One region of the Clostridium estertheticum genome, then DNA from elsewhere that is predicted to be linked to it. Evidence: predicted binding sites of a transcription regulator. Region 1 holds the regulator's gene; the other holds the start of a gene.
The links. The regulator LexA, encoded in region 1, represses DNA repair genes until DNA is damaged. The targets are predictions, from matches to a motif close to CNAACANNTGTTNG.

Region 1 (16,394 bases):
TACGTAAACTCATGGAAACAAAAATTTCCATAACAGAATATGCGTGTATAATAGATTATTCTAAAATCCATTTAGAATTTTTTGATGAGGAATATCTTCTTCTAAGCAATTCAATAGAAAATGTGAGCGATAATGAATATTTTAAAACATTGTCCGAGCATATGAACTATTGCACTTTAAACCATATTAACTCTGGATATTCTAGTTGCATCATGATAAGTAAGGATAATATATTAAAGGGAGTAGCTAAAAATTATTCATATTTATATACAAAGTTAAATTCTAAAGATGATGTTCCTTTTACTTTTACTAAACCAAAGGGCATCTATTGTGTAGCGTATCACAAAGGGGACTATAACAATATCGACAAAACATATAATAAAATACTTCAATTTTTAAAAGCCTCTAATTTTGATATAAAAAAATATTCTTATGAAGAATTTCTTTTAGATGAAATAACAGTAAAAGGATATGAAAATTATTTAACTCAAATTTCAGTTGAGGTTGAAAGCTTAATAGAAGGGGAGAACAGTATAAATATTTGACTAAAACAACAAAAAATACTCCATAATAGATATGGAGTATTTTTACTACCAATAATATTAGTATTCTTTTTTATTTCTGAATATAAACACGATAATATTAACAGCAGATAGTCCTACTAAGATGTATATAAATCTAGCAAGAAATGGAATAGCTCCAAAGATGGCGTTAACTAGATTAAAATTTAATAACCCCAAAAGTCCCCAGTTTAATGCGCCCACCAATACTAATATAAATGATAGTTTGTCTATATTATTAAGCTTATACATAATTACCCCCACACTATTATAATTATTTCTAGTTGTTTAAATTATATTAGAAATATAATATTTTAGAACTATTTAATGACTTCTTTAGAGTATTATTAATATGAGGGGAGATGAATTTATAATTTCAAAGGTTATTTAGATTTTATAGTTAGTATATACGAACATTTACATTACTTTTTACAATATTGTATGTTATAATATGAATGATAATCGGTTTATATCTTAATACGTACGTGTGGAGGCAAAATATGAGAAATACTTATAATACACCATTAAATAGTAGATACGCATCAAAAGAAATGAGTTTTTTATTCTCAGATGATATGAAATTTAAAACTTGGAGAAAGCTTTGGGTAGCATTAGCTGAAGGTGAAAAATTATTAGGACTTAATATAACGCAGGATCAAATTGATGAGCTTAAAGCCAATGTTGATAATGTAAATTATGAAGTGGCTGAGGAAAAAGAAAAAGAAATAAGACATGATGTAATGAGCCATGTATATGCATACGGCGTACAATGTCCAACTGCAAAGGGGATAATCCATTTAGGAGCTACTAGCTGTTATGTAGGTGATAACACAGACCTTATCATCATGAAAAAGGCTTTATTATTAATTAAGAAGAAATTAGTTAATGTAATTAGTAAATCTTCAACATTTGCATTAAAATATAAAGATATTCCTACTTTAGGTTACACGCATCTGCAACCAGCACAATTAACTACAGTAGGTAAAAGAGCAACACTATGGATTCAAGATTTAGTAATGGATCTAGAAAATTTGGACTTCGTAATTGATAATATTAAGTTACTTGGAGTAAAGGGAACTACCGGAACTCAAGCTAGCTTTATGAACTTATTTGAAAATGATGAGAAGAAGGTTAAAGACTTAGATAAATATGTAGCAAATAAAATGGGATTTGTTGATACATATCCAGTTACTGGTCAAACTTATTCTAGAAAAGTAGATTCTATAATACTAAATACACTTTCAGAAATAGCTCAAAGTGCTTATAAATTTAGTAATGATTTAAGAATACTTCAAAGTATGAAAGAAGTAGAGGAGCCATTTGAGAAAAAACAAATCGGATCTTCGGCAATGGCATACAAAAGAAATCCTATGCGTTCTGAGCGAATTAGTTCTTTAGCTAGATATATTATAGTAGATTCATTAAATCCTGCTATAACAGCTGCCACGCAGTGGTTTGAGAGAACACTAGATGACTCAGCTAATAAGAGAATATCTGTGGCTGAAGCTTTTCTTGCACTTGATGGAGTTTTAAATTTATATATGAATATAGCAGGGAACATGGTTGTATATGAAAAGGTAATTACTTCTCATGTAAACCACGAGCTACCATTTATGGCTACAGAAAATATCCTTATGGAAGCAGTTAAAAAGGGCGGAGACAGACAAGATCTTCATGAACACATTAGAGTTCATTCTATGGATGCAGCTAAACGTGTTAAAGAAGAAGGTCTAAATAATGATCTTATAGAGAGAATTATAAATGATCCAATCTTTAAGATGTCAAAAGAAGAGATTATAGCTGTAATTGATCCAATTAAATTTGTTGGAAGAGCTCCAAGTCAAGTAGTAGACTTTATAGGTGAATATGTAAATCCAATACTCGCAGCTAATAAAGATGCAATTGGCGTTGAAACTTCAATAAACGTATAATTTGATTGTAAAAAGCTATCAGGAATTAATGTGTACCCCTTGTCAAGGACAATTTTAAAAAAAGTCTATGCTGATTTGAGAAGATGATTTCTGTATTGAACAGGAGTCATCTTTCTTAGACCCCATTGATATCTAAATTTATTATAGTAGATCATATATTGCTTAATCTCTTGCTTTAGTTGTTCTAATGTTTCACATGATTTTATGTATGCCTCATCTTTGAAATGGCCAAAGAATGATTCTTGTGGAGCATTATCCCAGCAGTTTCCACGTCTTGACATTGATTGTCCTAAACCAGATTTTTTTACTAGCTTTTGAAATGTCGGATTCGTATAATGAAATCCTTGATCTGAGTGTATAAATGCATCTTTAGGCAATTTAATTTTTCTATTCTTTTTCAGATTATGTATAGTGTCTGTTACGATATCTAATCTCAAATTATCAGTCACATTGTATGCCAAAATCTCATTTGTAGATCCATCCTTAATCGTAGATAAATATGCCTTCTTACTTTTTCCGTAAAATAGATAAGTTATATCTGTAAGCAATACTTTTCCAGGTATATTCTGTTTGAAATTTCTATTTAATAGATTTTTTAAAACAGTATGCTCCTTTGTAGCTTTCATCATACGTTTATATGGATTCGCTTTTCTAATGGGGCAAATGATACCATACTTTTTCATTATTCTTCTAATACGTTTTAAATTGTATACGATTCCAAATTCGCCTTCTAATGTCATTTTTATTTGTCTAGCTCCTTTTTTACGATTTTTAAAGTTATATGCATTTAGTACAATTTCACCTACTGCTTCATCCAACCTATCGCGTTGGCGCCTACGGCTGAGAGCTTTAGTAGAGAAATAATTGTAATATCCAGAACGAGATACACCCGTAATTTTGCATAAATGGGTAAGCATATTTTTGAGCTTATATTTTTCGATTTGTGAATTTATAAGAATAAATTTTTCCTGTGCTACTAAGATTATTTCTTGCTTATCAGCCTTCTTTCTAGGATGTCGATTTTTTTTAACAATTCATTCTCAGCTTTCAGCAAGTTAATTTGGGCTTTAAGGCGCTCGCATCTTTCGTCTGCGGAAAGTTCTCTCACTCTTGGTCTTCCAGTATTCGCATTTCTTGCATCATTTAGTCCACATATACCTTCATTTCTATATGCAGCTCTCCAGCGAGATCCTGATGATTTAGCACGTTTAATCCCAACTATATCTATATCAAACCCATTTTCTTCAAATATCTCCCTTGGAAATTTTCCTTTTTCGTTCTCTATTATAAAAATGCGTTTAAATTCATCTGTATATGTAATTCCCTTCATACTTACTGCTTTAACATTTTTGTTTTTAGCTAGTATTGCTACATCTTTTTCTGTAAATGTTTTGTTGCTCATTTAAATTTCCACCATCCTTGTATATATCTAATTTAAATTATTATACTTTTCTTTATTATACATAAAAATACCCTACCGGGTAGACTTTTTTAAATCCGTCTGCCCTATAGGGTACATTATAAATATAAAACTGATAGCTTTTTATTTTATAAAATTAAAAGTAAATCACTATTAATACACTAGTAAAAAACATAGATAAAAAATAAATATAATTATATTTTAAAATAAACATGATTTTACCCCCTCTTTTGTAGTATAATAATGTCGTGAAATGTAAGTTTCACGACATTATTATGTATTTTGGAGGTTACTATGAAATCTGATCTAAATGGTATTTATAAAAATGAACTACCACCGTTTCTAAATGATTATTTTAATTATTTATCTACTATTAAAGGCTGTTCTATTAATACTATAATTGCTTATACTGCCGATTTGTCATTACTTTTAAAGTTTCTAAAAATGTATAAAGATTTAATTCCTTCAGATAAGAACATAAAGCTTGAAGACATTGTAATTAGCGACTTTACCTTAGATACATTAAAAACTCTTAAATTACAGGATTTATACGCCTTTATCTCTTATCTTGGTAAATATAGGGCTAATGGCAATTATGCTAAGGCTAGAAAAATTGCATCCATAAAGTCCCTATTTAAATATTTAACTACTAAGGCTAAAGTACTAACTGTAGACCCAACTATAGATTTAGAGTCCCCTAAGATTGGAAAAAGAAGCCCAGTTTTTTTAACATTAAATGAAAGTAAGGACCTACTCGAAGCTACAATCTCTCGAGATAAACATTCTATTCGAGATCATAGTATTATTACATTATTCCTAAATTGTGGTCTCAGATTGTCAGAACTTTGTAGTATAAATTTGTCCGATATGAAAGAAGATACATTATCTGTAATTGGGAAAGGAAATAAAGAGCGAACAATTTATTTAAATAAAGCATCACTTAGAGCAATCTATAAATATTTACCTATTAGAAATATGAACATAGATAAAATTCATGCTGAGGATAAGGATGCCCTCTTTATCAGTGGCAAGTTTGGAAGAATTAATAAAAGAACGGTAGAAAGAATTGTTAAAAAGCATATAGGAGATGCTGGGCTCAACAAAAATAAATATACTCCTCATAAATTAAGACATACTTCAGCTACCCTTATGTATAAGTATGGAAACGTAGATATTAGAAGTTTACAAGACATATTAGGACATGAAAATATTTCTACCACTCAGATATATACTCATGCTGACGATGAAAAACTAAGAAATGCTGTTAAGTCGAATCCCCTATCTGATGAATAATAAAAAGGAGTATATACTATCACATCCGTGATAATATATACTCCTGTGCCCTCTTACTCTATACTTTTTATACCTTCTTTAGTCTTATAAGTCCTGGAAATTCCTCTTGAAGAAATTCTGAGTTATCTTCTTCGTCTTCAAGTAACTCTTTTGCTCCATCTATATCATCTATAAATTCCCAAACTTCATTATTTTCAGGTATGTATTTATCTTTATTTAGCTTCTCTTGCTTTTCCTCAGCTAAAAACGCTTCGTATGCTTCAATTTTTGATGCTTCATCATCTTTAGATGTTTCTTCATCTTTATTTTCTATGGTCTCTTCTAAAGCAGATTCATCAATTTCATCCACGTTATAAATATCATCATCTAACTTTCCAGTTCCAGCATCTTCAAAGACTTCATCAATTTTTATAGCTTTAACATCAAAACCTTCAAGTTCTAAACATTTTCCGCAATTATCACATTTCTTATTTGAATTTAATTCGCAGACTTCACAATCACCACAGTCATTACAAATTTTCTTATTATTAAATATACAGTTTTTAGACATACAACACCCCACTACATTTATTTCTAATACTATTATAATGAACTATTATAACAAATAAGGTATCATTAATCAAATACTTATTAATTTTTATTCTTATACCCTGAAATAGAACATTTGTTTGATGTTTTTGAACTTATATGGTATAATTATACCATGAATGAGAGGTGTTTACATGTTAACTCAAAAAAAAGATAAACAGAGTGAAATATATAACTTTATAAAAGATCAAGTTCAATTAAAAGGATATCCACCCTCAGTGAGAGAAATATGTGTAGCTGTAGGATTGAAATCCACCTCAACTGTTCATGGTCATTTAGAAAGATTAGAAAAAAAAGGATATATACGTAGGGACCCTGCTAAACCTCGTGCAATAGAATTATTAAAGGATGCTGTTATAAGAAAAGAACTTATAGATATACCTATTATAGGGAAAATTACAGCTGGGGTACCAATCCTTGCGGTTGAGAATGTTGAAGATACATTTACTATACCTTTAAATTTTACTAAAACTAATAATGAGTTATTTATGCTTAAAGTTTCTGGTAGTAGCATGATAGAAGCCGGAATATTAGATGGTGATCTTGCTATAATCGAGAAAGTTAATTCAGCTAAAAATGGTGATATAGTTGTAGCACTTATTGAGAATGAAGCAACTATTAAAAGATTTTTTAGAGAAAAAGGACATATAAGGCTTCAGCCTGAGAATTCATCAATGTCCCCTATCATATTAGATGACTGTTCAATTTTAGGTATACTCGTCGGCATTTATAGAAAGTATTAATTATTTCTTTAAAGGAAACAAAAGAGACTACAATAATTTTAATTGTAGTCTCTTTTTCTATCCTATATTGAAGTATTTACTCGAAATTTATATAACTTTTGAAAGAGCTATTAATATTCCAATTTTAGCATGATCAAATGTTAATCCGCCCTGTAAATATGCTATATAAGGTTCCCTTATTGGAGCATCTGCAGATAATTCTATAGATGCTCCTTGAATAAAGGCCCCTGCTGCCATTATTACCTTATCTTCATATCCTGGCATATCCCATGGTTCACACTGAGCAAATGAATCAATTGGAGAACCTGCTTGTATCCCTTTAATGAAATTAATTAGCATTTCCTTATTTCCAAATTTAATAGCTTGAATTATATCACTTCTTTTATCAGTATATTTAGGAAGAACATCAAACCCTGCAAGTTCCATAATCCTTGCACAGAAAATAGCACCCTTCAACGCTTCCATAGTTACGTGTGGAGCTAGAAACAATCCTTGAAATAAAGAACGCATTACTCCAAATGTAGAACCACATTCTCCACCTATGCCTGGAATTGTTAGTCTATATGAAGCTTGCACTACATATTCTTCTTTACCTGCAATGTATCCACCTGTTGGTGCAATTCCGCCACCAATATTTTTTATTAAAGAACCTGCAACTAAGTCTGCACCAACATCTGTTGGCTCTGTAGTTTCAATAAATTCTCCATAACAATTATCCACAAAACAAATTACATTCGGATTTATAGATTTTGCTGCTTTTATAATTTCTTCTATCTCAGAAATCAACAAAGCTTTTCTCCATCCATATCCAGTAGATCTTTGAATATGAACGAGCTTTATTGATTTATCTGATATCATTGTTTTTTTCATTAGATCTATATCAACCTTAGAATTATTTAATTCTAGTTGTTTATATTTTACGCCAAAATCTTTTAATGATCCTATATCTTTCTTATTAGTTATACCAATTATATTATGTAGTGTATCATAAGGCGTTCCACATACAGATAGCATTGTATCATTAGGTCTTAAATTGCCAAACAATGCTGCCCCAATTGCGTGTGTTCCATTAACAAAATGTGGCCTAACTAGTGCGCTCTCGCAATTGAAAATTCTTGCATATACTTTATCTAATGAATCTCGTCCTATATCACCATAACCGTATCCAGAAGAGTTTGTAAAATGAGATTCGCTAATTCTCTCATCTTGAAGTGCAGTCAAAACCTTAAGTTGGTTATACTCCCTTACTTCATCAAGCTTTTCAAACTCACTTTGCACATCTTTTATTGCTATATCATAGAGTCCTATCGTTTTTGAATTTATTTTATACTTTTTTTGTAGGTATTCTTTTGTTATATCTAACATGATCCATGTCCCCTTTGTATTATGTATTTTAATTTACATCATTAATAATAACATACATCTACACTATTTTATTCATATTGTGCCCTTTATTTGAATTACCTCAGAATTAAAAGCTTCTATTCCTGATTTTTCTTCTATTGCAACTTTATACATAGCTTTTGCCACAGTATTTCCGTATACAGGTTTATATTTTTTTAAAGCACCGTTAAATATAAATGGTATGCATTTTGAAACAACTTCCGCTGCTTTTTCACCAAATCTAAATTCAGTTCTATCTCCTAAAAGTAAAGACGGTCTAAAAATTTTAAGGCCTCTTAACCCTAAGTTGCTAAGTTCATTTTCCATTTGACCTTTAACTTTGTTATAGAAAACGGCGGACTTTACATCAGATCCCATTGCTGAAATTACAAGAAATTGTGATACATCATTTTCCTTCGCTTTCATTGCTAAAGAAACTATATATTCCAAATCAACTTTTTTAAAAACTTCCTTACTCTTAGCCTTTTTTATAGTTGTTCCAAGGCAACAAAATATATGATTAACCGTGTCTTCAAGCTTATAGGTGTCAAGCAATTCAAAATTGATTATTTTTTCTTCAAGCTTTTTATTATTTATTCCCGTAGATTTTCTAACCCAAACTATTACCATTTCATACTCAGGGGCTTCTAATAACATATTAACTAAATTGCCCCCAACAAGTCCTGTAGCTCCAACTACCAAAGCGGTTTTCTTTTCCATACTTATTCTCCTTATTTAGTTTTTATTCTTCATTCTTCTTAACTTCTTCAATAATTTCTTCAACAGTTTCCTTTAATTCCTCCCCCACTTTTTTATATTCAATTTCAAATTTTTCATTTTGATTTTTTATAAAGTACATTAAAGCATAATAAGTAGGCTTAAACTTATCCTTTAGCATAAATTTCTTTTCATTAAATAGATTTAATAATGAGTTATATTGTTTTTTAGCCATTAGTAATATAAAATACTCATTAATAAATCTATTATATTTATCTGTATTATTAGCTACTTGTAAAAACAAGGGAGACTTTTTAACGGATTCTTCTATTTTATCATTCAAAAGTAAGGTTTTTGATAATTCATAGATACTGCTAAAATTGTTACGATTTTTATCATAATTTAAATCTTGTTCTTTGTTTTTACTTTTATTAATTAAAGTTTCCCTACTACACCAGCTTTCTAAAAAATTTACAAGCCATAACACCTGCTGTTTTTCTTTTTCTCCTCCAAATCTTATTAGATACCATATGTTAAAGAATCGATCCTTAATTTGATACATATAATTTTTCTTGTTCAGAGGTATTTTATTTATTACACCATTCTTTTCTAATTGATTTAGCTGAGCTGACACTTCTTTGCTTTGCATTCTTATTTTGTCTGCAATTTCTTTTGTAGTTATGGCCTCCCAGCTTAAAGATATAACATCTACAATTTCTTGCTGCACTGGAGATAAATTATCCATTACGTGCTTATAAAGAGGTGTTACTTTATCCGATAATGTATCTATGTCTTTAAAGGCTAGTCCTCTATCAGAACATACACTACTGAAATGTAATGACATTATTCTAGGTACCCCACCAGTTAACCGCCTTATGGCTTCTATTTTACCTTTATTGATTTTGATTAGTTCATTCATACCTTTCTTATTAGAAATTTCTCCTAATTTTTCAAAATATTCATTAGTTTCTTCTGTAGTTAATCCTTTTAATTTTATTAACTTAAAGAAGTCATAGAAGGGTTTTTCATAATTAAAAGTGAATTCTAAAACCTCTGAAGATGCTCCTATAAAACGAATTTCAGAAGAGGTTAATAAAATTTCTCTAAGTTTTTGCTGCTCAATAAGTTTAAACTTCTTCAAAATATCTTCAGTATTATCTATTAGAAGTATTAACTTTTTATTTTGCTCTTTAAGTCTTTGTTCGACTATTTTAAAACATATATCTTCGTAGTTTTCTTCATTTGCATCTTTATCCATTTGATTATAAAGTCCTATAAATTCAGTACTTTCTAGTTCAAGATTTTGTGCTACGACTTCCCAAAGCTTAAATAATCTACGTATATTATATTGTTCCTCTGGTAATATAACAGGAATAAGTCTTTCTTTTAATTCTGTATCTCTTTTAATTTCAAAGTATAATCTTTTAAGTAAAGTTGTTTTACCATATCCTCTTTGAGCCTCTATCATATAATGCTGCTCTGGATATTTCATATCTGAACTTTTTATATCATTTATAATTTTTTGAAATTCTTTTTTTCTTATTACAAAACTATCAATTAGTTCTTTCTCTGTTAAATTGTTGGGGTTATAAAAACTTACACTACTAGTTTGCATTCTTTTTACACCACCACATTCTTAATATTGGAGAAGTAAATGTATAAAATTTTCCTTCATCATCATTATTTATATATCCATCATCTATAAGAGTATTCAAGAGATCTTTATATGTTTCGCAAAGATTATATTTCACGGCTAAATTGTGTATTTCATTATAAGTTATCTTTTTAGCTTCTGATATAGATATTAGATCTAATGCTTCTATAATGAACTTATAATCATTATTTTTGTACACCACAAGTCTCTCATGCCAACTACTAAACTTATTGTTTTCTTCTATCATACGTTTTATTGCAACATCTACTGATTTATTATGTATAACGCATAAATTATCTTCGTCATAAATATCCTGAATTTTATCCATAGCAAGTTGAATATAAAAAGGAATTAACCACTTAATCTCATTAAGCATATGATTTATAGTACTCTCGTCCATAGTAAAATCCAGTCCTTTAAGTAGCTCATTTATAAGATTTTTACCTTCTGATTCACTTAGTGGAGTAACTTTTACTATATCTAGGTCATTTATAAACTTTGAAGAATCCATTCGTCTTGCAATGCCCTCAAGGCTTATGGAACCTGTATATATAAATTGAAATTTATTATTTATATCACTATTTTGCCTTAAAACTCTATTACTTTGAAGAAGATGAACTGCAGATGCAGTGCCTTCTTTTTGTTGAATATTTTCTATTGTTTGAGCAAATTCATCTATCATTATAATTAATTTGTGCCCTTCTAAATCAATAGTTTTCATGATTTCTATAAATTTATCATAATAATTATATTCAATATTTTTGCTAAACTTAACGGAATCTATACCAACCTCATCTATACTTTTAAAAACATTTTTAGCTATGTCCTTTATTGAATTTATTACTTTATCTCTTTTTCTTATTGAATCACAATTTAAAATGGCCTTTACAATTTCCTTATAATACTTATTCTCGTTATATACAGACTCTGTAATTACATAAACTACATAGTACTTCTCCCTTGGGTTATCTTCTATATACCTCATTAAAGAAGTCTTCCCTACTCTTCTTGGAGCTGAAATTATAATGCTACTATCTGAATCAATTTTTCTCCATAATTTATTTATTAAAATAGGCCTTTTAAAAAAATTGTCCCCTCGTGCAGCTTGCCCAGTTGTAATTTTCATAATTAACGCCTCCTGTGTATCCTTATATTTACAATTATACTTAACAAAAAATATCTTGTCAAGTATTTTGACAAGATATTTTTTGTTAAGTTAACCAAGGATATAAATAATAAATGTTTCTTATATAACCTTATTCATTTTTTTATAACCAAAGCAATAAAATAAGAAGCTACCTATTGAAAATAATATTAAATCATACAATATAATTCCTATGCCTGTAATTTTAGTGTATATATCAATTTGAAATAATGCCATAACATTTAACTGCTCAACTAAACCAGTGTTTGGTAATATAACAGCTGTAACTACAACAAAAAACAAAGGTAATAATATAAGCAAAAATTTACTTTTTGTTAACGTTGATATTCCTAAAATAAATGTTGAAAACGCAGCTGAACTAACAAAGGTTATAAGGAGTGAAATAATAATATAAGCAATTTTAGACTTATAATAAATAGGACTAAATGCCCCCACAACATCTGTATGAGTATTATTAATGCCATTAGCACCGATTAAGAATATAAGTAATATAGTTTTAGTTATTAAAAATACAAACCCACTAACTAAGGCATTTACTATCAAATGACTAGTGAAATACACTTTTGGGTCTATTATTGTAAAAAGTTTGCTAAAAACATCCTTTTCCTTATCTATAATATAAGAATTAGAAAATGGAATACTAGCAAGTAATGGTGCAATAAAGGGAAGATAAGTAAACCCACCTATTCTTATAAAATAATTAATGCCGTCTAATCCAGGATGTGGAAAATTAATTTCACTATAATACGGTATTAATAGTAATGCTAAAATTATTAGACTTGAAATTAAAGTTTTCTTAGAAAAAAAAGCTCTCTTAAAATCAAATTTAAAAAACATTTTCATTTTTTTACTCCTCTCAATTATAAATTATACAAGCAGTTGACATTTATAATTAGTATTTATCACCCACTGCTCCAAGGCTAGAAGCCTTAATAAAAGATTTATTTTTAAGGAGTTTTAAAGAATCTTTATCACCTGTAACTACAACTCCTAAAATTTTTATGTTATCTTTCGTAATTTTCACTTTATCTTTACTTAACTTACTAAATAACGTTTCATAGAGTTGTTGATTTTTTCCTTTATTTGTTTTTCCAGAAGAAATTGTATCAATAAAGTCTTTTTCAGGTGTTTCTTTATTTTTTCCTGCCTCATCTATTGATTTAATACCATATACCTCATCCTCATATAGTATAATATTAGGACTTATGTGTTTTTCCCTTTTATTTACGGGGATCTCCTCTTCATTTCCTATTTTTTCAATATGAGAACCTAATTCAGTAACTTTACTTTTCGTATACGTATCCACCCAATACCAATTCAATGTTATGTTTTGTGGTATCATACTTTTCACCTGAGAAATACTATAAGATTTATCAAATGATAACGACATTTCCATAACTTTATCTTCTTCAATTTTATTAATCATTGATAAATCATCTCTATATTTAGTATATTTTACACTAGGATGGTAAAATTGCATTACATTTTTGCCAACCTTGCTATATCTTTTAGATTGTTCTGAGTCACCACTAGCCTCATATAACAGTCCGCTAATATCACCATAAAGACCATTTATTAACGGTAGATAAGTATAAGATTCTTTGTTGTTACCATCAACAATAGGTTTGTTCCCTAAAAATCTATAAGTAACATAATCAAGCTCACCAGTCAATAAGCCATCATCCATTTGATCACTTCCAATATATGAATTAGGATGGGCTATTCTGTAATAATTTTCTAGCTCAATCTTTTTCTCATTTCCTAATTCGTTTAAAGTTGTAGCATTAAAGATTAAACCGACGAAACCCACTACTGTAAATACTAATATACTAGTTATAACCCCTCTTATGATAGAGAAAAGTTTTGCCTTTTTTATAACCTTATCAAAATTAGACGGACCTTTATCTTCAAACAATTCTTTTAATTTTTCTTCATCATTCATTATACATAACACCCCACTTATTTTTAAATTGCGCTCTTGCTCTAAATAAATATGTTTTCACTGTACTTTCATTTATATCTAAGATATTAGATATTTCTTTATAGGATAAGTCCATATTATATTTTAGAATTAATAAATTTTTTTGAATATTATTTAATGAATTAAGTATTTTTAGTACATCCCCTTTTCTCTCTAGATCTATAATATAATCTTCACATAAATTGTTATCAGATTTAAATATTTCTTCATTTATAATTACCTGTACATGTCTTTTTTTTGTTCTACATAGATCATAATATCTATTAATTGCAACTCTAAAAAGCCATGATGATATTTGGGAAACATCTATTCCATCAATATATTTTAATGCTTTATAAAAGGTATCTTGTGTTATATCCTCTGCATCCTCCTGATTGCAACCTAGCTTTATTAAATAACAATGTATAATATTCATCTTATCCATAAATATTTTGCTTATTAAATCGTTTTTCATTTTATCCCCCTAACCTAAAGCAAAATATATGTTGAAATAACCATTTCAGAAGCCCCTCTATTACTAAAACGATTATAGGGCTAAAAAGTATACAATTAATTCATATTTTGTTTTAATAATATAATTTAGGTGTTTTTTAGAACACTTAAAAAACTATAAGAATTTATTATAAACTCTTATAGTTTTTATAGGTAGGAATTATAAATTAAGCAAACACCAAATTACAGTTTAAGCTTAATTATTTTCTTTTTCAACATTAGCTTTTCCATTTCTCAAACTTAATTCTTTATAAATCATAAAGCCAGCGAAAACGATAGCTGAATACCCTGCCAAAGGATATAGAATATTTACCAATTTATCAAAAGGAAGTACACCTCCAAAGAACATACCAATAACAGTTAGCACTGTCGCAATGATATTAAACTTTTTAGTTTTGTCAGTAGCAAACTTTCTAACTACCATTAAAAGGAATGAGGCCACTGCTGAATAGATACTTAGTACTATTAATACTGAAAAGATCAATCCTAAGATAGGAGATATGTGCTTAGCAATTGCTAATGTTGGAACTTGTTGTCCTACAATCAATTTATAATAAACAAGTTCACCTATTACAAGTGCAATAATAGCAGCGGTCATAGCAACTGTTCCAACAAAAGCGGCAGTTCGTGCTTCTTTTAAACTACCTGCAGACGCTCCACAATTAACCTGAAATGGTATGCTAACCATAAGAGCAAGAAAGGCATATAGCGCTCCTGACCATGCCCAATTAGAAGAAGCGGATTTAAACCCTAACGTTGGCAAAAGCTTGGTGACATCTGACAATAAAGTCGGCTGTCCAAAGAGAGTAATAATTCCACAAATACCTATTATTGCTACAAATACAATTTTAATAGGCCCGATAACACCTATTATGTCGACAAGCTTTTCTGCTCCTAACAATGTTGTTCCTAATGCAAGAATAGCTATAGCCCCAGTACCTATATATGTTGGTAATCCATAATATTGATTAATTGTTGCGCCTCCGCCTGCGAGCATAACTACAAATATCGCATACACTAATACAACACTATACCATACATAAACTTTACCTATAACTGTGCCACAATAATATTCAAAAACATCATATGGATTAGGGAATTTCTGCTTTTGGCCTACTCCATATAAAATGTACGTTAATGGAATCATTAAAAACAGAAAAACAAAAGCTGCTATAATACCTTTTGTTCCATGCGCTGCGAAAAATTGCAAGACCTCCTGTCCTGTTGCAAACCCAGATCCAATCCAATATGCACACAATGCCCCCGCAAGAATTATCACTCTTTTTATACTAATTGGTTTTTTATCCACTTTTATTCACTCCTTGTATTTAAATTAGTTATAGCAAGGCTTCTTACATTATTTTTTCATTAATAATTTTAGAAAGGGTGTAAGAACTAAGTTTTTAAATATTAACCCACTTTATAAATAAGTTTGTTTATTTTTATAAATCTCAAGTTTTAAATTACCATGTACTAATATAAGAAATGTTAATGATCAAACTACCGGCTAAGCCAGTAGTTTGATATGTAAATTACTTTCCTATCATAATATTAAGGATTTCCACATCGGTGGATTTCATGCCCTCACGGCCCATACGACCGATGTTCTGGATTGTCTTTTCGTAATCTTTTTCTACGAGACCTTCTCCAAATGGAAATACCCGATCGTATTTTGCCATTTCATAACCCATGATGCCTGCGTCTACTGCACTGGAAATTTTTGCTGCACAGGAAGCCTTAGCGCCATCACACACAATGCCACCCACATTACCTAGAGTATTGATGATTGTCTTTCCAATGACATCATAATCAGCACCATTTAGATAGGCAATGCCACAAGCTGCAGATGCTCCAGCTGATACGGCTCCACAGTAAGCAGATAGGTTTCCAATATAATACTTCTGATGCATAGACAGAAGGTTGCTCAAGATAAGAGCTCTGTAGAGGGTATCCTCATCTGCTTTCATATCTTGTGCATAAACGACAACCGGCATGGTACAGGTGATCCCCTGGTTGCCACTTCCTGAATTGATAACTACCGGGAGAGCACAGCCATTCATTCTAGCATCGGAACCTGCTGCCGCTGCTGCTCTCGCCATGATTCGGACATCGTTATTGCCAGATTTTAGAAGAGTTCGTCCCACCTGAGCACTCCATTTATGATTCAATCCTTCTTCTGATATGGCAGAATTGTACTTAATCTGTCTGCTGATAATTTTTCTTACATCATCCAAGTTTACCTCATTGGCAAATTCAAGTATGTCCCTTATATTAAGCTTTGACTTATCTCCAGACTCTTGAGTTGTAATATCAGATTGTGCAAATATCACCTCACCATTTTTTTCAATTCTGGCAATGTGATTATGCTTGATTCTGACCTCCACAGCTGCTGTTTTCTGTCCAGCTGTCAATTCCGCGCGAATGAAAAGATTTTCTTCGCTTTCTTCCAGCTCACAACTACAGAATC
Region 2 (16,394 bases), 440 kb from region 1:
TAAAGGATAAGGCACTAATTTGTAAGTTTGAATCTGGCATTATGTATAGTATATATAATAATGATAATGATTTTATTGGAATTGCGGATAAAAGTGATGATGGTGTTAGACTAATAAAATCATTTATATAGGAGTATATTAAAATGTTAATTATAGAAGATAATTTTAAAACTAATCTTAAATATCAAACGTTTATTGCACTCGGAAGTTTTGATGGACTACATTTGGGACATATGCACCTTATAAATAAAACAGTGGAATTATCAAAAGCAAATAATGCTAAAAGTATGATCTGTACTTTTAAAAATCATCCATTGTCTGTTATAAATAAAGAAATTTGCCCAAAGCTTATAATGGATAATGATACTAAAGTAAAATTACTGGAAGACACAGGTATAGATATAGTTAATTTAGCTAATTTTGATAAAGATTTTATGAAGATAACTCCTGAAGAATTTATAAGGAATATGGTTAAGTGCTATAATGTTAAGGGAATAATTGTTGGTTTTAATTATAGATTTGGTTATAAGAATTTAGGCGATGTAGAAATGCTTAAGGCATATAGCACAATACTTGGATATGAGCTATATGTTTGTGATGCAATTAGTGTGAATGATGAAATTGTAAGCAGTTCAAAAATTCGTCATCTAATTGCTGAGGGTAATATTGTTAAAGCAAATGAACTTTTAGGACGTCCACATACTATTATTGGAAAAGTGATTACCGGCAAACAACTTGGTAGAACTATTGGTTTTCCAACTGTAAATTTAAATTATAATAAGGAATATATTCTTCCAAAGGGAGGGGTATATTATACTGTAATTGAATATGATAATTGTCTTTATAAAGCTATAACCAATATAGGATACAATCCTACTGTTGAAGGTGGTAAATTATCAGTAGAAACACATATTTTAGGCTTTGACAAGCAAATTTACGGTGAGATAGTTAAAATAAACTTTATAAACAGAATAAGAGATGAAGTTAAATTTAATACTGTAGAGGAACTAAAGCAGCAGCTTGTAAAGGATAAGGAGTATGCTTATAATCAGAAAATAGAATAATAAACGTAAAGATGTAAAAATTAATTTACAATTTAATCTTAGTTTGTTATAATTGATTTGAACCTTATGCTAAGTTAGCCGAATCACCAACGGTCTACTTGGAATATGGGGATTTTATTCGGAGGTGTTGTAAAATGACAAAGACTACAAAACAAGAAATAATGGTAAAACATGCAAGACATGAAGGAGATACAGGTTCTCCAGAAGTACAAATTGCACTTTTAACTGAAAGAATTACAGAGTTAAATGAGCATTTAAAAGTTCATAAAAAGGATAACCATTCAAGAAGAGGTCTATTAATGATGGTTGGTCAAAGAAAAGGTATGTTAGGTTACTTAAAGAACAAAGATATTGAAAGATATCGTGCAATTCTAGCAGAACTCGGACTAAGAAAATAATTCAGAGCGGCTTAGCCGCTCTATTATTTTAGGTTAGGGCAAAATATATACGATTAGCTACCAATGTTTATACAAATATTGGTAATTTGAATTGAGGGGAGGCAAATATATGATTCATACTATAGAAACGATTGTAGCAGGTAGAAAGCTTAAAGTTGAATATGGTAAGGTTGGAATGTTATCAGACTGTGCAATTTTTATGAGTTATGGTGAGACAGTAGTTTTAGTTAATACAAATGCTTCAGAAAAACCTAGGGACGGTATCGACTTCTTTCCATTAAGTGTAGAATATGAAGAAAAACTTTATGCTGTTGGTAAAATTCCTGGTGGCTTCATAAAAAGAGAAGCAAGACCATCAGAAAGAGCAATTTTAACTGCAAGAGGTATAGATAGGCCTCTAAGACCGCTATTTCCTAAAGGTTATAAAAATGATGTTCAAATTGTTTGTACAGTACTATCAGTTGAACAAGATAATTCACCTGAAATACTTGCTATGAATGGAGCATCACTTGCATTATGTATATCAAGTATACCTTTTACTGATGCTGTAGCAACAGTTTCAGTTGGTTTAGTAGATGGTAAATTCATATTAAGCCCAACAGCAGACGAGAGAAAAGTAAGTGTTATGAAGCTTACAGTTTGTGCTACAAAAGACAATGTAACAATGATAGAAGCTAGTGGAGACGAAATAGCTGAAGATGTAATGATAGCTGCAATCGACTTTGCTTTTGAAGCATGTAAAAAAATAGTAGCTTTCCAAGAAGAAGCTGTAGCTAAATTTGGAAAGAAAAAAAACATTCCTGAGTTTAAAAAAATAGATGAAACTCTCGAAAGTGAAGTTAGAAAGTTCTCATTTGATATGGTGAAGACAGCAATGTACATAATGGATAAAGATGAGAGAAATGTAATGGTTGATCAAATTAAAGCAAAAATAAGCGCTGAATTTGATGAAAAATATGCTGATAAAAAATCAGATATAGGTGAAATTTTCTATAATATTCAAAAAGAAATAGTTAGAAATATGATGTTAAATGAAAATAGAAGACCTGATGGAAGAGCTTTTGATGAAGTTAGACCAATAAGTTGTGAGGTAGGAATACTTCCAAGAACTCATGGAACAGGTCTTTTTACAAGAGGACTTACTCAAGTTATGGGAGTTGCGACACTTGGAGCATTAAAAGAAGCACAAATACTAGACGGAATAAGTGATGAGGATACTAAAAGATATATGCATCATTATAATTTTCCAGCTTATAGCGTAGGAGAAACTAAACCAATGCGTGGACCTGGAAGACGAGAAATCGGACATGGAGCACTAGCTGAAAAAGCAGTAGAACCACTTTTACCATCTGTAGAAGAATTTCCATATTCAATTCGTGTGGTATCAGAAGTATTAAGTTCTAATGGTTCAACATCTCAAGCAAGCGTAAGTGCAAGTATTTTGGCACTATTAGATGCTGGAGTTCCAATTAAGAGGCCGGCAGCTGGAATTGCAATGGGACTAATTACAAATGATGATTTATCTAAAGAAAAAGTTATAACTGATATTCAGGGTATAGAAGATTTCTTTGGCGATATGGACTTTAAAGTAGCTGGAACTGTTAATGGTATTACAGCTATACAAGTTGACACAAAACTTCATGGATTATCTAATTACTGCATTAAAACTGCAATTATAGATGCGAAAAAAGCTAGACTTCATATAATTGGAAAAATGAATGAATGTATAGCAGCTCCAAGAAGTGAAATGTCAAAGTATGCTCCTAGAATGTATGTACTAAATGTTGCACCTGACAAGATTAGGGATGTAATAGGTAAAGGTGGAGCAACTATAAAGAAAATTATAGCAGAAACTGGTGTTAAAATAGATACTAGTGATGATGGAAAAATTGTAATTATGTCTAACGATGGCGTGAGCGCAAATAGAGCAGTGGAAATAATTGAACAGTTAACTAAATCTGTTAAAGTTGGAGAAATATATTTAGGAAAAGTAACTAAGATTGCTGCTTTTGGAGCATTTGTTGAAATTTTACCTAATAAAGAAGGATTAGTTCATATTTCTAAACTTGATTTTGAGAGAGTTAATAAAGTAGAAGATATTGTATCAGTTGGCGATGAAATATTAGTAAAAGTAATGGAAATAGATAATCAGGGAAGAGTAAATCTTTCAAGAAGAGATGCTATGAAAGATAGCGAAAATGAAAAAAAAGAGAATGAAAAAAAATTGAATGAATAATAATAGAGGGGCTTAGGTGCCTTTTTATTTTTTTTAAATAAAAAACACTAATATGCACATAATAAATATAAAATCTCACTAAGGAGAGGCGCATATGTATAATTTGATTAAGTTAGATAATGGTTTAAGGATTGCAGTTGAAAATATTGAATATGTGAATTCTGTAAGTGTAGGCTTATGGGTGGAAAATGGCTCTAGAAATGAAAATACAGTTAACAGTGGAATATCACATTTCATTGAACATATGCTTTTTAAAGGAACGACAGCTAGAACTGCAAAACAAATTGCTGAAACCATTGAAGATGTCGGTGGTCAAATAAATGCATTTACAAGTAGGGAAGCTACATGCTTTTATATAAAAGCATTAGACACTCACCTTGATTTATCATTAGATATTATTTCGGATATGCTTTTTAACAGTACTTTTTGTGAAGAAGATATTGAAAAGGAAAAGGGTGTAATTGTCGAAGAAATAAATATGAGCGAGGATTCACCAGAAGATGTTTTAGCTGACCTGCATACAAAAGCAATTTGGGAATCAGACTCTATTTCGCTACCAATTTTAGGAACAATAGATACTGTAAATTCTTTTAATAGAAAAATGATAGTAGATTATATAGATTCGTATTATATACCAGAAAACTCAGTAATATCTATTTCTGGTAAATTTAATATGGAAAATATAGAGAAACTTGTTGAAAAATATTTTGGTAAGTGGCGCTATAAAAATAAACAGATTACTAAATATAGTAGCCCAAAAATATTTAATAACCATTATTTTAGAAAAAAAGATATTGAACAACTTCATATAAGTCTAGGAATTCCCGGTGTAGGTCTTGGAGAAGATGATATTTATACATTAATATTATTAAGCAATATACTTGGCGGTGGATCGTCTTCATTATTATTTCAAAAGGTTCGTGAAGATTTAGGGGTATGTTATTCGATTTATTGTTATATATCATCATTTAAAAATACAGGAGTTGTAAGCATTTATGCTGGGCTTAATCCAAAATATGCTCAAGTTGCTATTGATGTTATAAAAAAAGAAGTTAGTAACTTTGCGAAACTAGGAATCACTAATGAAAAATTAAGTAAAGCTAAGGAACAGTTAAAGGGTAGCTATATTTTAGGACTTGAAAGCACAAGTAGCAGAATGTTTAGCAATGGAAAATCAGCTCTGTTTATGGACAAAATAAATACGCCTGAAGAAATATTACAAAAAATAGATGAGATAGATATGATGAAAGTAAATGCTGTAATGGAAAAGACCTTCAAAATAGGTATAATAAATTCATCATATGTAGGAAGAGAAAATGAAATGCTTAAAAAAGTTTTTGATGGTAATGTTATTTCCGTGGACAAGTAAATTATTTAACAAAATATAAAAATAAGGTATATCTCCTTAATATAATCCATATTATTTTATGAGAAGTGTTAAGGAGATGTTTAAATGGAAGACAATGTAAAAATGTATAGTGAAATGGAAAGATATGAAATCATAAATATTAATGATGGTGATAAATATAGCAATTTAGGTAGTAATGATGTAGTTATTGATGAGAATGGCTTTTTAAAATTTTTAATTATAAACGATGGCAGTTCTAAGTTCAGCTTTTTTCGAAATAACGATATTATTGAAGTTCCTTGGGAATATGTTAAAAAAATAGGGTCTAGGACTATAATTATTGATGTTGATAATGAATTATTAAAAAAATCTCATGTTTAACGATATTTCAAAAATTGTTAATATTGCAGTTTAGATAAATGATTATTATAGGAGGTCAAAAATGAAGATATTAGTTCAAAAGTTTGGCGGTACATCTGTTTCAACTAAGGAAAAAAGAAAGCTTGTAGCAAGCAAAGTAATAAATGCAAAGGCTGAGGGATATTTACCAGTGGTAGTAGTATCTGCTATGGGAAGAAAAGGTGAGCCTTATGCTACTGATACACTGTTATCACAAATAGATGATGATTTTAAACTTGCAAATCCATTAGCAATAGATTTACTAATGAGTTGTGGTGAAATTATAAGCACTGTAATAATGTGCAATGAATTAAATAATAATAAAATTGGTACGCTACCTTTAACTGGAGGACAAGCAGGTATAATTACAGATAGTAGATATACAAATGCTGCGATACTTAATGTAGACACAAAAAGGATATTAAGTATTCTGAAAAGCGGAAAGGTTCCTGTAGTTGCAGGATTTCAAGGTATGGATGACAAGGGCTATGTTACGACCATTGGGAGAGGTGGAAGTGATGTTACAGCTGCACTACTTGGCGCAGCGCTTAACGCAGTAGAGGTCCAAATATACACTGATGTAGATGGAATAATGACAGCGGATCCAAGAATAGTTTCTGAGGCAACTTTAATAAAAAAGATAAGTTATGATGAAATATTTCAATTTGCGGATCAAGGAGCAAAGGTTATACACCCAAGAGCAGTGGAGATATGTAAAAAAAATAATATACCACTCGTAATAAAAAATACTATGAACGAGTGCGACGGAACTGTAATTTCAAATTTTGATAGTGAAGATGATAATAATATAATTACAGGAATTACACATATGAATAATAGGGTTCAAATAAAAGTAACTAAAAATTCTGGTTCTAGCTATGATGATCTTTTTGATATTCTAGCTGAAAATTTTATAAGTATAGATCTTATAAACGTTTTTCCTAAAGAGAAAATATTTACTATTGATGAAAAAGACTTTACTAAATTTACCGATTTAACAAAAGAACTTAATATATCTTATTCTTATGTTAGTGATTGTAGTAAACTTGCAATTATTGGTTCAAAAATGAGAGGTATACCTGGTGTTATGGCGAGAATACTTAAGGCGTTAACAAAACAAAAAATTGAAGTATTACAAACAGCAGATTCTCATATGACAATATGGTGTCTTGTAGAAACAAAAGATGCCCAAGAAGCTATTATCGCACTACATAGAGAATTTAAATTAGGTTAAAAAATGTATATAGTTTCTCTTAATGCACAAAATAAAGTGAATTAGGAGGAATGCAAATGTTAAAAACTCAAAAAAACAATGAAGATAAGAATAATGATCAGGTAGAAAGTATCAAAGAACTTGGAACGACTAATGTTGCAACTCAGGATGATAGGATTCAAGTTTTACCAATTATTGGGCAAATAGAAGGACATATGATGTTATCTCCTCAAACAAAGGCTACTAAGTATGAACATGTTATTCCAGAACTTATTGCTATGGAGAGAGATGAAAAAGTAAAAGGTATTCTTATAGTCCTAAATACTGTAGGAGGAGATGTGGAAGCGGGACTTGCAATAGCGGAGATGATTCGCAGCGTAAGTAAGCCAACAGTGTCACTTGTGGTCGGTGGAGGGCATTCAATAGGCATACCACTAGCAACAGCTGCTGAATATTCATTTATTTCTCCATCTGCAACTATGATAATTCACCCTATAAGAATGAATGGTTTAATCATAGGAGTACCTCAAACTTTTGAGTATTTTAATAAAATGCAAGAGAGAATCACAGAATTTATTATTAGAACCTCAAAGATTGACAAGGAAACGGTAAATAGACTAATGCTTCAAACTGATGAGCTTTTAAATGATATGGGTACTATACTCATAGGAAAACAAGCAGTGGATAATGGGCTAATAGATGAAGTTGGTGGAATAAGTGAAGCTTTATCAAAGTTAAATGAAATGATAGATAAAGTTTAAAAACAGATATAAATAGGTCTAAATGACCTATTTATATCTGTTTTTATTGACTGTTTATTATAACCACCAGATTCTAATGGTAATTCTTATAGAAGTAGTTTAAAATACATTTATAAATCTATTTAAAGATAAAGGTGATTTATAATGTTTGTAGAAATAATAAAGATAGAACTAATAAAAATTGAGGTGATACTTTGGCCAGAAAAAAGACTAAATCTAAAGGTTCTAAGATTGTAGATAGTGATAGTGAAATTTTTGGAATAGTATTAATAACAATAGGCATATTAATGTTATTAAGCATATTTTCAACTATATTTTCAAATTCTAATTCAATATCAGGTATGATTGGTAATTTTATTAATCATCTACTTTTTGCGACTTTGGGGTTAGGTGCATATCTTTCTCCGTTTTTGATATTATTTATAGGTTTTTGTGATATTGTTAAGAAAGGTAAGATAAATTTTAGTAAAAAGTTTTATGGGATAATGCTTACTATAATGAACACATTGCTATTTATACAAATGTTAACTTTAGATGAGTACTATGTTAAAGGAGATTTTTTGCTTGGAATAAATAAAATATATAAATCATCAAGTGTTTTACACGGTGGTATTATTAGTTATTCCATTGATGTACCAATGTACACATTATTTGGTGATGTTGGAAGTTGTATAATTTTTATTGCCATTTATGTAATTTGTTTAATTATAATATTAAACGTATCGTTAAATGATGTATTTATGTATTTTAAGGAAAGATTTATTACTAAAAGAGATACTAATAAAAATGATAGTAAGGAGCTATATATAGAAAACAATGATAGTCAAGAAGAGTTAGCGGTTTCAAGTGGAGGGAAAAACAAATTTATTAAAGATATTAGCAACAAAATTAAAATAATTGATTTTATAAAGTCAAATGATATTGAAGCGGAAGGCCAAGTACAAAATGAAGATGAAGCCCCTAATATTAATAAGAGTGATAATACAAGAGGCACAAAAGTAAAGCACATAGATAATTCTATAAAGCAAGAGCTTGAACAAGAAATTCAATTAAATAGTGTGCAAATAAAGCCAAACTATAAATATGAATATCCTACTTTGGAGTTATTAAATGAAAATATTACTTCTAAAATGAATAAAAATGATAAAAAAGAATTACTTAATAATGCGAATAAATTGCAAGAGACATTAAGTAGCTTTGGAGTTGAAGCAAAAGTTATTCAAGTTACCAAAGGACCTTCAGTGACAAGGTTCGAGCTTCAGCCAAATGCTGGGGTTAAGGTGAGCAAGATTGTGAATTTAGCAGATGATATTGCATTGAATTTAGCTTCGTCGGGTGTAAGAATTGAAGCACCAATACCCGGTAAGGCGGCTGTAGGAATTGAAGTGCCAAATAAAGAGTTAAGTGCAGTGTACTTAAGAGAAGTAATAGAGTCTAATGAATTTTTAGAAACAAACAAAAATTTGTCTTTTAGTTTAGGAAAAGACATAGGTGGTAATTGTGTTGTTTCGGACTTAACAAAAATGCCACATTTATTAGTAGCTGGGGCTACGGGCTCCGGAAAGAGTGTTTGCATAAATTCATTAATAATAAGTTTACTTTATAAATATTCACCAGAGGAGGTTAAGTTATTGCTAATTGACCCCAAGGTTGTTGAATTAAATATTTATAATGGAATACCTCATTTATTAATACCAGTTGTAACAGATCCAAAAAAATCAGCAGGTGCTTTAAATTGGGCTGTTAATGAAATGACAAGAAGATATAAGAGTTTTGCAGAAAATAATGTGCGAAGTATTGAGGGATATAATGAATTGGTTAATAAAGGCATTCTTGAAGAAAAATTACCATGGATTGTCATAATAATTGATGAGTTAGCGGACTTAATGACGGTTTGTGCAAATGATGTAGAAGAGTATATTGGTAGGCTCGCACAAATGGCAAGAGCGGCAGGAATGCATTTAGTAATTGCTACGCAAAGGCCTTCGGTGGATGTTATTACAGGCGTGATAAAGGCTAATATACCTTCAAGAATATCATTTGCGGTTTCAAGTCAAATAGATTCAAGAACAATTTTAGATTCCGCTGGTGCAGAAAAATTACTTGGTAAAGGAGATATGCTTTTTTATCCGTCTGGAGAGGCTAAACCAATTAGAATACAAGGAGCTTTTGTATCAGAAGAAGAAGTTGAACGAGTTGTTAATTTTATAAAGGACCAGAAGACAGAGGTGAATTATGAAAAAGAAATAATAGATGAAATAGAAAGTAGTTCGGTAAAGAAAGATGATAATGAAGGCATTGATGAATTGTTAAATGAAGCAATTAGAATAGTTGTTGAAAATGGTCAAGCATCAACTTCCTTATTGCAACGTAAGCTAAAAATAGGTTATAATAGAGCAGCGAGAATTATAGAACAAATGGAGGAACGTAGGATTATATCTGGTAGAAATGGAAGTAAACCTAGGGAAATATTGGTAAGCAATGCTGAGCTTAAAAGTTAATAAAACAAATTTTTGTAAGAATAATTGTAAATACCCTTGTTTAATTTGTAAATCACATTTACAATAATTTATGTATACAAATATAGAATGATAATAGATAATAGTTATTATCTGTTTTAAGAACTAAACAACGAGGAAAAAGTTAATAAATGGGATTTACCGCAGAGACAAACAAGGAGGCTGACTTATGGAAAAATTGAAAGTTGGAGTTATAAATTTAGGTTGTGATAAAAATAGAATTGATAGTGAGATTATAATAGGTAGTTTAAGTGAAAGATATAATATGACAAATGATCCTAAACTAGCAGATATAATTTTAGTAAATACATGTGGATTCATAGAATCTTCAAAACAAGAGTCAATAGACACTATTCTAGAAATGTCTGAATATAAGGAAAAGTATAAGTGCACAGTACTAATTGCAACGGGGTGCTTAACTCAACGTTATGGATCAGAGCTGCTTGAACTTATGCCAGAACTTGATATTATGCTCGGAGTTAACGATTATAACAAGTTATTAAGTAGTATAGAAGAGGTGCTTTTAAAAAAAATTAAAGTACAATATTGTAGTTATAGTGATGAAAACATAAATGAAGGACAAAGAGTATTAACTACAGAAACCTATTCTGCTTATGTTAGAATTTCAGAAGGGTGTGATAATGCTTGTACATATTGCGCAATACCAAATATTAGAGGAAAATATAGAAGTAGAAAGATGGAAAATATAATACAAGAGGTAAAGGGATTAAGTGAACGTGGATGTAAAGAAATTATATTGGTAGCTCAAGATACAACCAGATATGGAATTGACCTTTATGGTAAAAAGAACTTACACACACTGATCAGCAAAATTTCTGAAATAAGCACAATTGAATGGATTAGAGTACTTTATTGTTATGCAGAAGAAATGACAGATGAAATAATTGATGAAATAGCTTTAAATGATAAAGTTTGCAAATATGTAGATATACCAATCCAACATATAAGTGATGATATTCTTAAATTAATGAAAAGAAAAGGCCGAAAAAATATTATAACAGAAAATATAAATAAGATGAGAAAAAATATTAAGGGATTAGTACTTAGAACTACTCTAATTGTAGGATTTCCAGGAGAAACTCAGGAAAATTTTGATGAGTTAAAACAATTTATTAAAGAAACCAAGTTTGATAAACTAGGGGTTTTTCAGTACTCTAAGGAAGAGGGAACTGAAGCCTGCGAAATGGAAAATCAAATTTCAGAGGAAATAAAAGTTAAGCGTGAAGAGGAATTAATGATTATGCAACAAAGTATATCAAAAGAAATTAATAATAAAAAAATAGGAATGATTTATAAAGTTTTGGTAGAAGGTTTTAATGGTGAAACTTATTATGGTAGAAATTATGAAATGGCACCAGAAGTAGATGGTAATATTTTCTTCGAATCTGATAAAAATTATGATAAGGGAGAATTTGTTAAAGTGAAAGTTACTAAAGCTTTAGAATATGATTTAATAGGAGTTGTGTGCTATGAATCTTGCAAATAGACTTACAATGATACGAATTTTTTTAGTACCTATATTTTTACTTTTTATAGCAGCTAAAGGTATACCTTATGGAAGAGAACTTGCTACAATTATTTTTATCTTAGCTTCTCTTACTGATAAATTGGATGGTTATATAGCAAGAAGTAGAAATCAAATAACTAATTTCGGAAAATTTATGGACCCACTAGCCGATAAATTATTAGTAACTGCGGCGCTTGTATCATTAGTAGAACTTCATATAGTGTATGGGTGGGTAGCTATGATTATAATTGCTAGAGAATTTGCAGTTTCAGGTCTTAGAACAATAGCTGCGTCAGAGGGAAAAGTGATTGCAGCTAGTAAGTGGGGAAAACTAAAAACCGTTATTCAAATAGTAGCTATAATAACAGCTCTGATAAATTTATCTTATGTGAATAATACATTAAATATATTTACTGATGTTTTCATGGGTGCGGCAGTAATTATTACAATAATATCAGGTGTCGATTATTTTGTAAAAAATAAAGGCACAATTAGAGTTGATAAGTGATTAAATTATTAAAGACTGTTAATAATAAAAATATGCACTTACTATAGTGTTACAAAATTGGAAATATTATATTACAATGCATGTTGACCATGTGAAATAAATAGTGTATACTTACAATGGAACAGACGTTCGTTAATGAAGGATGGTGAGCCCGAAGGGGAAATTTATGAATAATGAAAAATTAAAAGCATTAGAAATTGCTATGGGTCAAATAGAAAAACAATTTGGAAAAGGTTCTGTAATGAAACTCGGAGCAAATAGTAAGTTAAATGTAGAGGCCATTTCTACCGGCTGTTTAGGACTTGATATAGGACTTGGTATAGGTGGAGTACCTAGAGGAAGAATGATTGAAGTTTTTGGACCAGAATCTTCAGGTAAAACTACAGTTGCACTCCATATAGTTGCAGAAGCTCAAAAAAATGGTGGAACAGCTGCATTTATAGATGCAGAGAATGCATTAGATCCTGAATATGCTAAGGCTCTAGGAATAGATATAGAAAATTTAATAGTCTCACAACCGGATACTGGTGAACAGGCTTTAGAGATTACAGAGGCGCTAGTACGTTCTGGAGCTATTGATGTAATTGTTGTGGATTCAGTAGCAGCATTAGTACCTAAAGCTGAAATTGAAGGCGAGATGGGAGACTCTCATATAGGACTCCAAGCAAGACTTATGTCTCAAGCTTTAAGAAAACTTGCAGGGTCCATAAATAAGTCTCAATGTGTTCTTGTATTCATAAATCAATTAAGAGAAAAAGTTGGAGTAATGTTTGGTAGCCCAGAAGTAACTCCTGGTGGTCGGGCACTTAAATTTTATGCATCTGTTAGAATAGATATTAGAAAAATAGATACAATTAAACAAGGTGACGAATTTATGGGTAATAGAACAAGAATAAAAATTGTTAAGAACAAAGTAGCTCCTCCATTTAAGAAAGTTGAATTCGATATTATGTATGGTCACGGCATATCTCGTGAGGGTGATGTCCTAGATATAGGTGTTACAGAAGAAATTGTACAAAAAAGCGGGGCATGGTTTTCCTATGGAGATATACGTCTTGGACAAGGAAGAGAAAATTCAAAACAATATTTCGCCGAGAATCCCCTTGTTATGCTAGAAATAGAAAACAAAATAAGAGCAAAACACGATTTGCCATTATACAATAATCCAGAAATTAATAAAAAAGAAGTAACTAAAAAGGAAGCTAGTAAGAAGGAAGCATAAAGCAAGTTTATACTTGCTTTTTTCTTTAATTAATTATTAATTGTTTGTTTATTAATTTTATATAATTTTAGTTAAAACTATAAGTAATACATATAACTAAAGGATATTATTATAGTACTGGATATATAACGATAAAATAGATTATTTAATTCCTATAATCTTGACATTAATTGAAAAGTAATATAAAATAAATACAAATACTGGTTTGCATATTTTAATTGCTACCAACTAAATAAATATAGCACCTTTTCTAGCTTTCATATTTACTCTTAAATAGATTTGAAATAAGCAAGGGAGGTGTTGATAATCGATGAATAATACTAAAGGTTTACTAATTTTTATAGTAGTTTGTGCTATTTTGATTGTTATTTCTGTAGTTGGTTTTGTTGTAGTTTATACTAGAAAAAATAAATCTCAAGCAAATATTTCCGAGGCTGAAAAAGAAGCTAAAAAAATTCTTGATGATAGCGCGAAAGAAGCTGAAACAAGAAAGAAAGAAGCTATTTTAGAGGCGAAGGAAGAAGTTCACAGACTTAGAACTGATTTAGAAAAAGAATCAAGAGAAAGACGTAATGAAGTTCAAAGGTTAGAAAGAAGAAATATCCAAAGAGAAGAATCTTTAGATAAAAAAGGTGATGTGTTAGAGAGAAAAGAAGAAAATCTTAATAAAAAGCAACAAGAAATTGAGACTGTAGAAACAAGTGTACAAGATTTATACACAAAACAAAGGGGAGAATTGGAAAGACTATCAGGATTAACATCTGATGAAGCAAAACAAGTATTGTTAGAAGAAATAAAGAAAGAAATTAAACACGATGCTGCAATTATGATAAAAGAAATTGAAACTAAAGCAAAAGAAGAAGCAGATAAAAGGGCAAGAGAAATTATTACTTATGCTATTCAAAGATGTGCGGCTGATCATGTTGCAGAAACAACAGTTCATGTGGTTTCTCTTCCAAATGATGAGATGAAGGGAAGAATAATAGGCAGAGAGGGTAGAAACATTCGAACGCTAGAAACACTTACGGGCGTAGATTTAATAATAGATGATACTCCTGAAGCAGTAATTCTTTCCGCATTTGATCCGATTAGACGAGAAGTTGCAAGAATTGCACTTGAGAAGCTAATAGTGGATGGAAGAATTCATCCTGCAAGGATTGAAGAAATGGTAGAAAAAGCTAAAAAAGAAGTTGATAGCGATATAAGAGAAGAGGGAGAACAAGCAACTTTCGAAACGGGAGTTCATGGTCTTCATTCAGAAATTATTAGGCTACTTGGAAGACTAAAATACAGAACTAGTTATGGTCAGAATGTATTAAAACATTCAATAGAAGTTTCATACTTAGCGGGACTTATGGCTTCAGAACTTGGAATTGACCCAACACTTGCTAAAAGATGTGGGTTACTTCATGATATAGGTAAGGCTGTGGATCATGAAGTTGAAGGACCGCATGCACTTATAGGTTCAGAAATCGCTAAAAAACATCATGAGTCGCCTATCGTAGTAAATGCTATTGCAGCGCATCATGGTGATGTTGAGTTACAATCTCTCGAGGCGATACTAGTTCAAGCGGCAGATGCTATATCAGCTGCAAGACCAGGTGCAAGAAGAGAAACTCTAGAAGCATACATTAAAAGATTAGAGAAACTAGAAGAAATTGCAAATTCTTATGAAGGTGTGGAGAAGTCATATGCTATCCAAGCTGGAAGAGAAGTCAGAATTATGATTAAACCAGATGTAATCGATGATGCTGGTGCTGTCGAAATGGCAAGAAATCTAGTTAAGAGAATTGAAAATGAACTTGAATATCCAGGGCAAATTAAGGTGAATGTTATTCGTGAAACACGAGCTATTGATTATGCGAAATAAAAACATATAATAACAAATCCTCTTGAAATCTAGAATATTTCTAAATCTTAAGAGGATTTTTTTGCGCAAAGTATTAACTATATGTTAAATGGTGAAACTTGTGAATAAAAATAATTTGTTCCATTTACATCATAAAAAAATAATGATATATTAATACAATACAAATTATATAGTTTATTTAAAGAAAGAAAATTGTGTTAATATAAAACATAGAATTAATATAGATATTGGGGGTAAAAAAATGATATTATCTAAAAAAGCTGGTAAAATATCAACATCTTTAACATTAGATATAACTGCAAAAGCAAAAAAAATGAAAGCTGATGGTATTGATGTAATAGGGTTTGGTGCTGGTGAACCTGATTTTAATACACCGAAGAATATTCGCGAAGCAGCTATAAAAGCAATAAACGAAGGAATGACAAAATATACGGCAGCGTCTGGTATTATTGAACTAAAACAGGCAATAATTAAAAAACTTAAGAAAGATAACAGTTTAAATTATATAACAGATCAAATTATAGTTTCAACTGGAGCAAAACAATGCTTAGCTAATGTTTTCCAAGCTATATTAAACCCAGGAGATGAAGTTATAATTGGAGCTCCATATTGGGTTAGTTATCCAGAATTAGTTAAACTTGCGGATGGGGTACCTGTTTTTGTCGAAACAGAGGAAAGTAATAAATTTAAGTTAACAATTACAAATCTTAATAGAGCGATAACTTCTAAATCTAAAGCAATAATATTAAATAGCCCAAATAATCCTACAGGAACAGTGTATTCAAGGGAAGAACTTATGAATATTGCTGAGTTTGCAAAAATAAATAACTTAATAATAATATCTGATGAGATTTATGAGAAACTACTATATGCAGCTAATGATCACATTAGTATAGCAAGCCTTTCAGAAGATGCTTATTTAAGAACTATAGTAATTAATGGTCTTTCTAAGGCTTATGCTATGACAGGATGGAGAGTAGGGTATGCAGCGGGTAGTAAAGAAATCATAGCATTAATGTCAAATATACAAAGTCATACCACTTCTAACCCAAATTCAATTGCTCAATATGCATCAGTTGAAGCTTTAAGCGGGGAACAGGATGATATGCACAGTATGATAGAACAATTTAAAATAAGAAGAAATTATATGGTGAAAAGAATAAATAGTATTAATAATTTATCTTGCATAGAACCTGAAGGTGCTTTTTATGTTATGGTGAATATAAGTAATATATTTAATAAATTAATCGATGGAAAAGTGATAAAGGATTCAATTTCTTTTTCAAAGCTTCTACTTGAAAAGGAAAAGGTTGCAGTTATACCGGGAA

Region 2: a site for LexA is predicted at 12,093-12,106, ahead of recA (recombinase RecA). Genes of this name have one in related genera too.

The regions. Positions count from the first base shown of each region.
Region 1 covers NZ_CP015756.1:2,408,956-2,425,349, reverse strand. The annotation lists gene A7L45_RS11145 (MerR family transcriptional regulator) at 1-545, shown strand, start outside; gene A7L45_RS11140 (DUF378 domain-containing protein) at 603-812, opposite strand; gene purB (adenylosuccinate lyase) at 1,061-2,491, shown strand; one part of gene A7L45_RS22585 (IS3 family transposase) at 2,557-3,509, opposite strand; one part of gene A7L45_RS22585 (IS3 family transposase) at 3,509-3,893, opposite strand; gene A7L45_RS11120 (tyrosine recombinase XerC) at 4,206-5,204, shown strand; gene A7L45_RS11115 (hypothetical protein) at 5,272-5,754, opposite strand; gene lexA (transcriptional repressor LexA) at 5,927-6,535, shown strand; gene A7L45_RS11105 (methionine gamma-lyase family protein) at 6,623-7,900, opposite strand; gene A7L45_RS11100 (NAD-dependent epimerase/dehydratase family protein) at 7,973-8,638, opposite strand; gene A7L45_RS11095 (ATP-binding protein) at 8,661-10,250, opposite strand; gene A7L45_RS11090 (ATP-binding protein) at 10,240-11,415, opposite strand; gene A7L45_RS11085 (hypothetical protein) at 11,536-12,297, opposite strand; gene A7L45_RS11080 (anti sigma factor C-terminal domain-containing protein) at 12,347-13,396, opposite strand; gene A7L45_RS11075 (RNA polymerase sigma factor) at 13,389-13,889, opposite strand; gene A7L45_RS11070 (YkvI family membrane protein) at 14,124-15,236, opposite strand; gene A7L45_RS11065 (L-cysteine desulfidase family protein) at 15,460-16,394, opposite strand, start outside.
Region 2 covers NZ_CP015756.1:2,851,086-2,867,479, reverse strand. The annotation lists gene truB (tRNA pseudouridine(55) synthase TruB) at 1-131, shown strand, start outside; gene A7L45_RS13150 (bifunctional riboflavin kinase/FAD synthetase) at 144-1,064, shown strand; gene rpsO (30S ribosomal protein S15) at 1,199-1,462, shown strand; gene A7L45_RS13140 (polyribonucleotide nucleotidyltransferase) at 1,572-3,698, shown strand; gene A7L45_RS13135 (M16 family metallopeptidase) at 3,793-5,067, shown strand; gene A7L45_RS13130 (YlmC/YmxH family sporulation protein) at 5,152-5,427, shown strand; gene dapG (aspartate kinase) at 5,489-6,679, shown strand; gene A7L45_RS13120 (ClpP family protease) at 6,736-7,419, shown strand; gene A7L45_RS13115 (FtsK/SpoIIIE family DNA translocase) at 7,614-9,920, shown strand; gene rimO (30S ribosomal protein S12 methylthiotransferase RimO) at 10,108-11,445, shown strand; gene pgsA (CDP-diacylglycerol--glycerol-3-phosphate 3-phosphatidyltransferase) at 11,429-11,974, shown strand; gene recA (recombinase RecA) at 12,141-13,196, shown strand; gene rny (ribonuclease Y) at 13,507-15,066, shown strand; gene A7L45_RS13090 (pyridoxal phosphate-dependent aminotransferase) at 15,308-16,394, shown strand, end outside.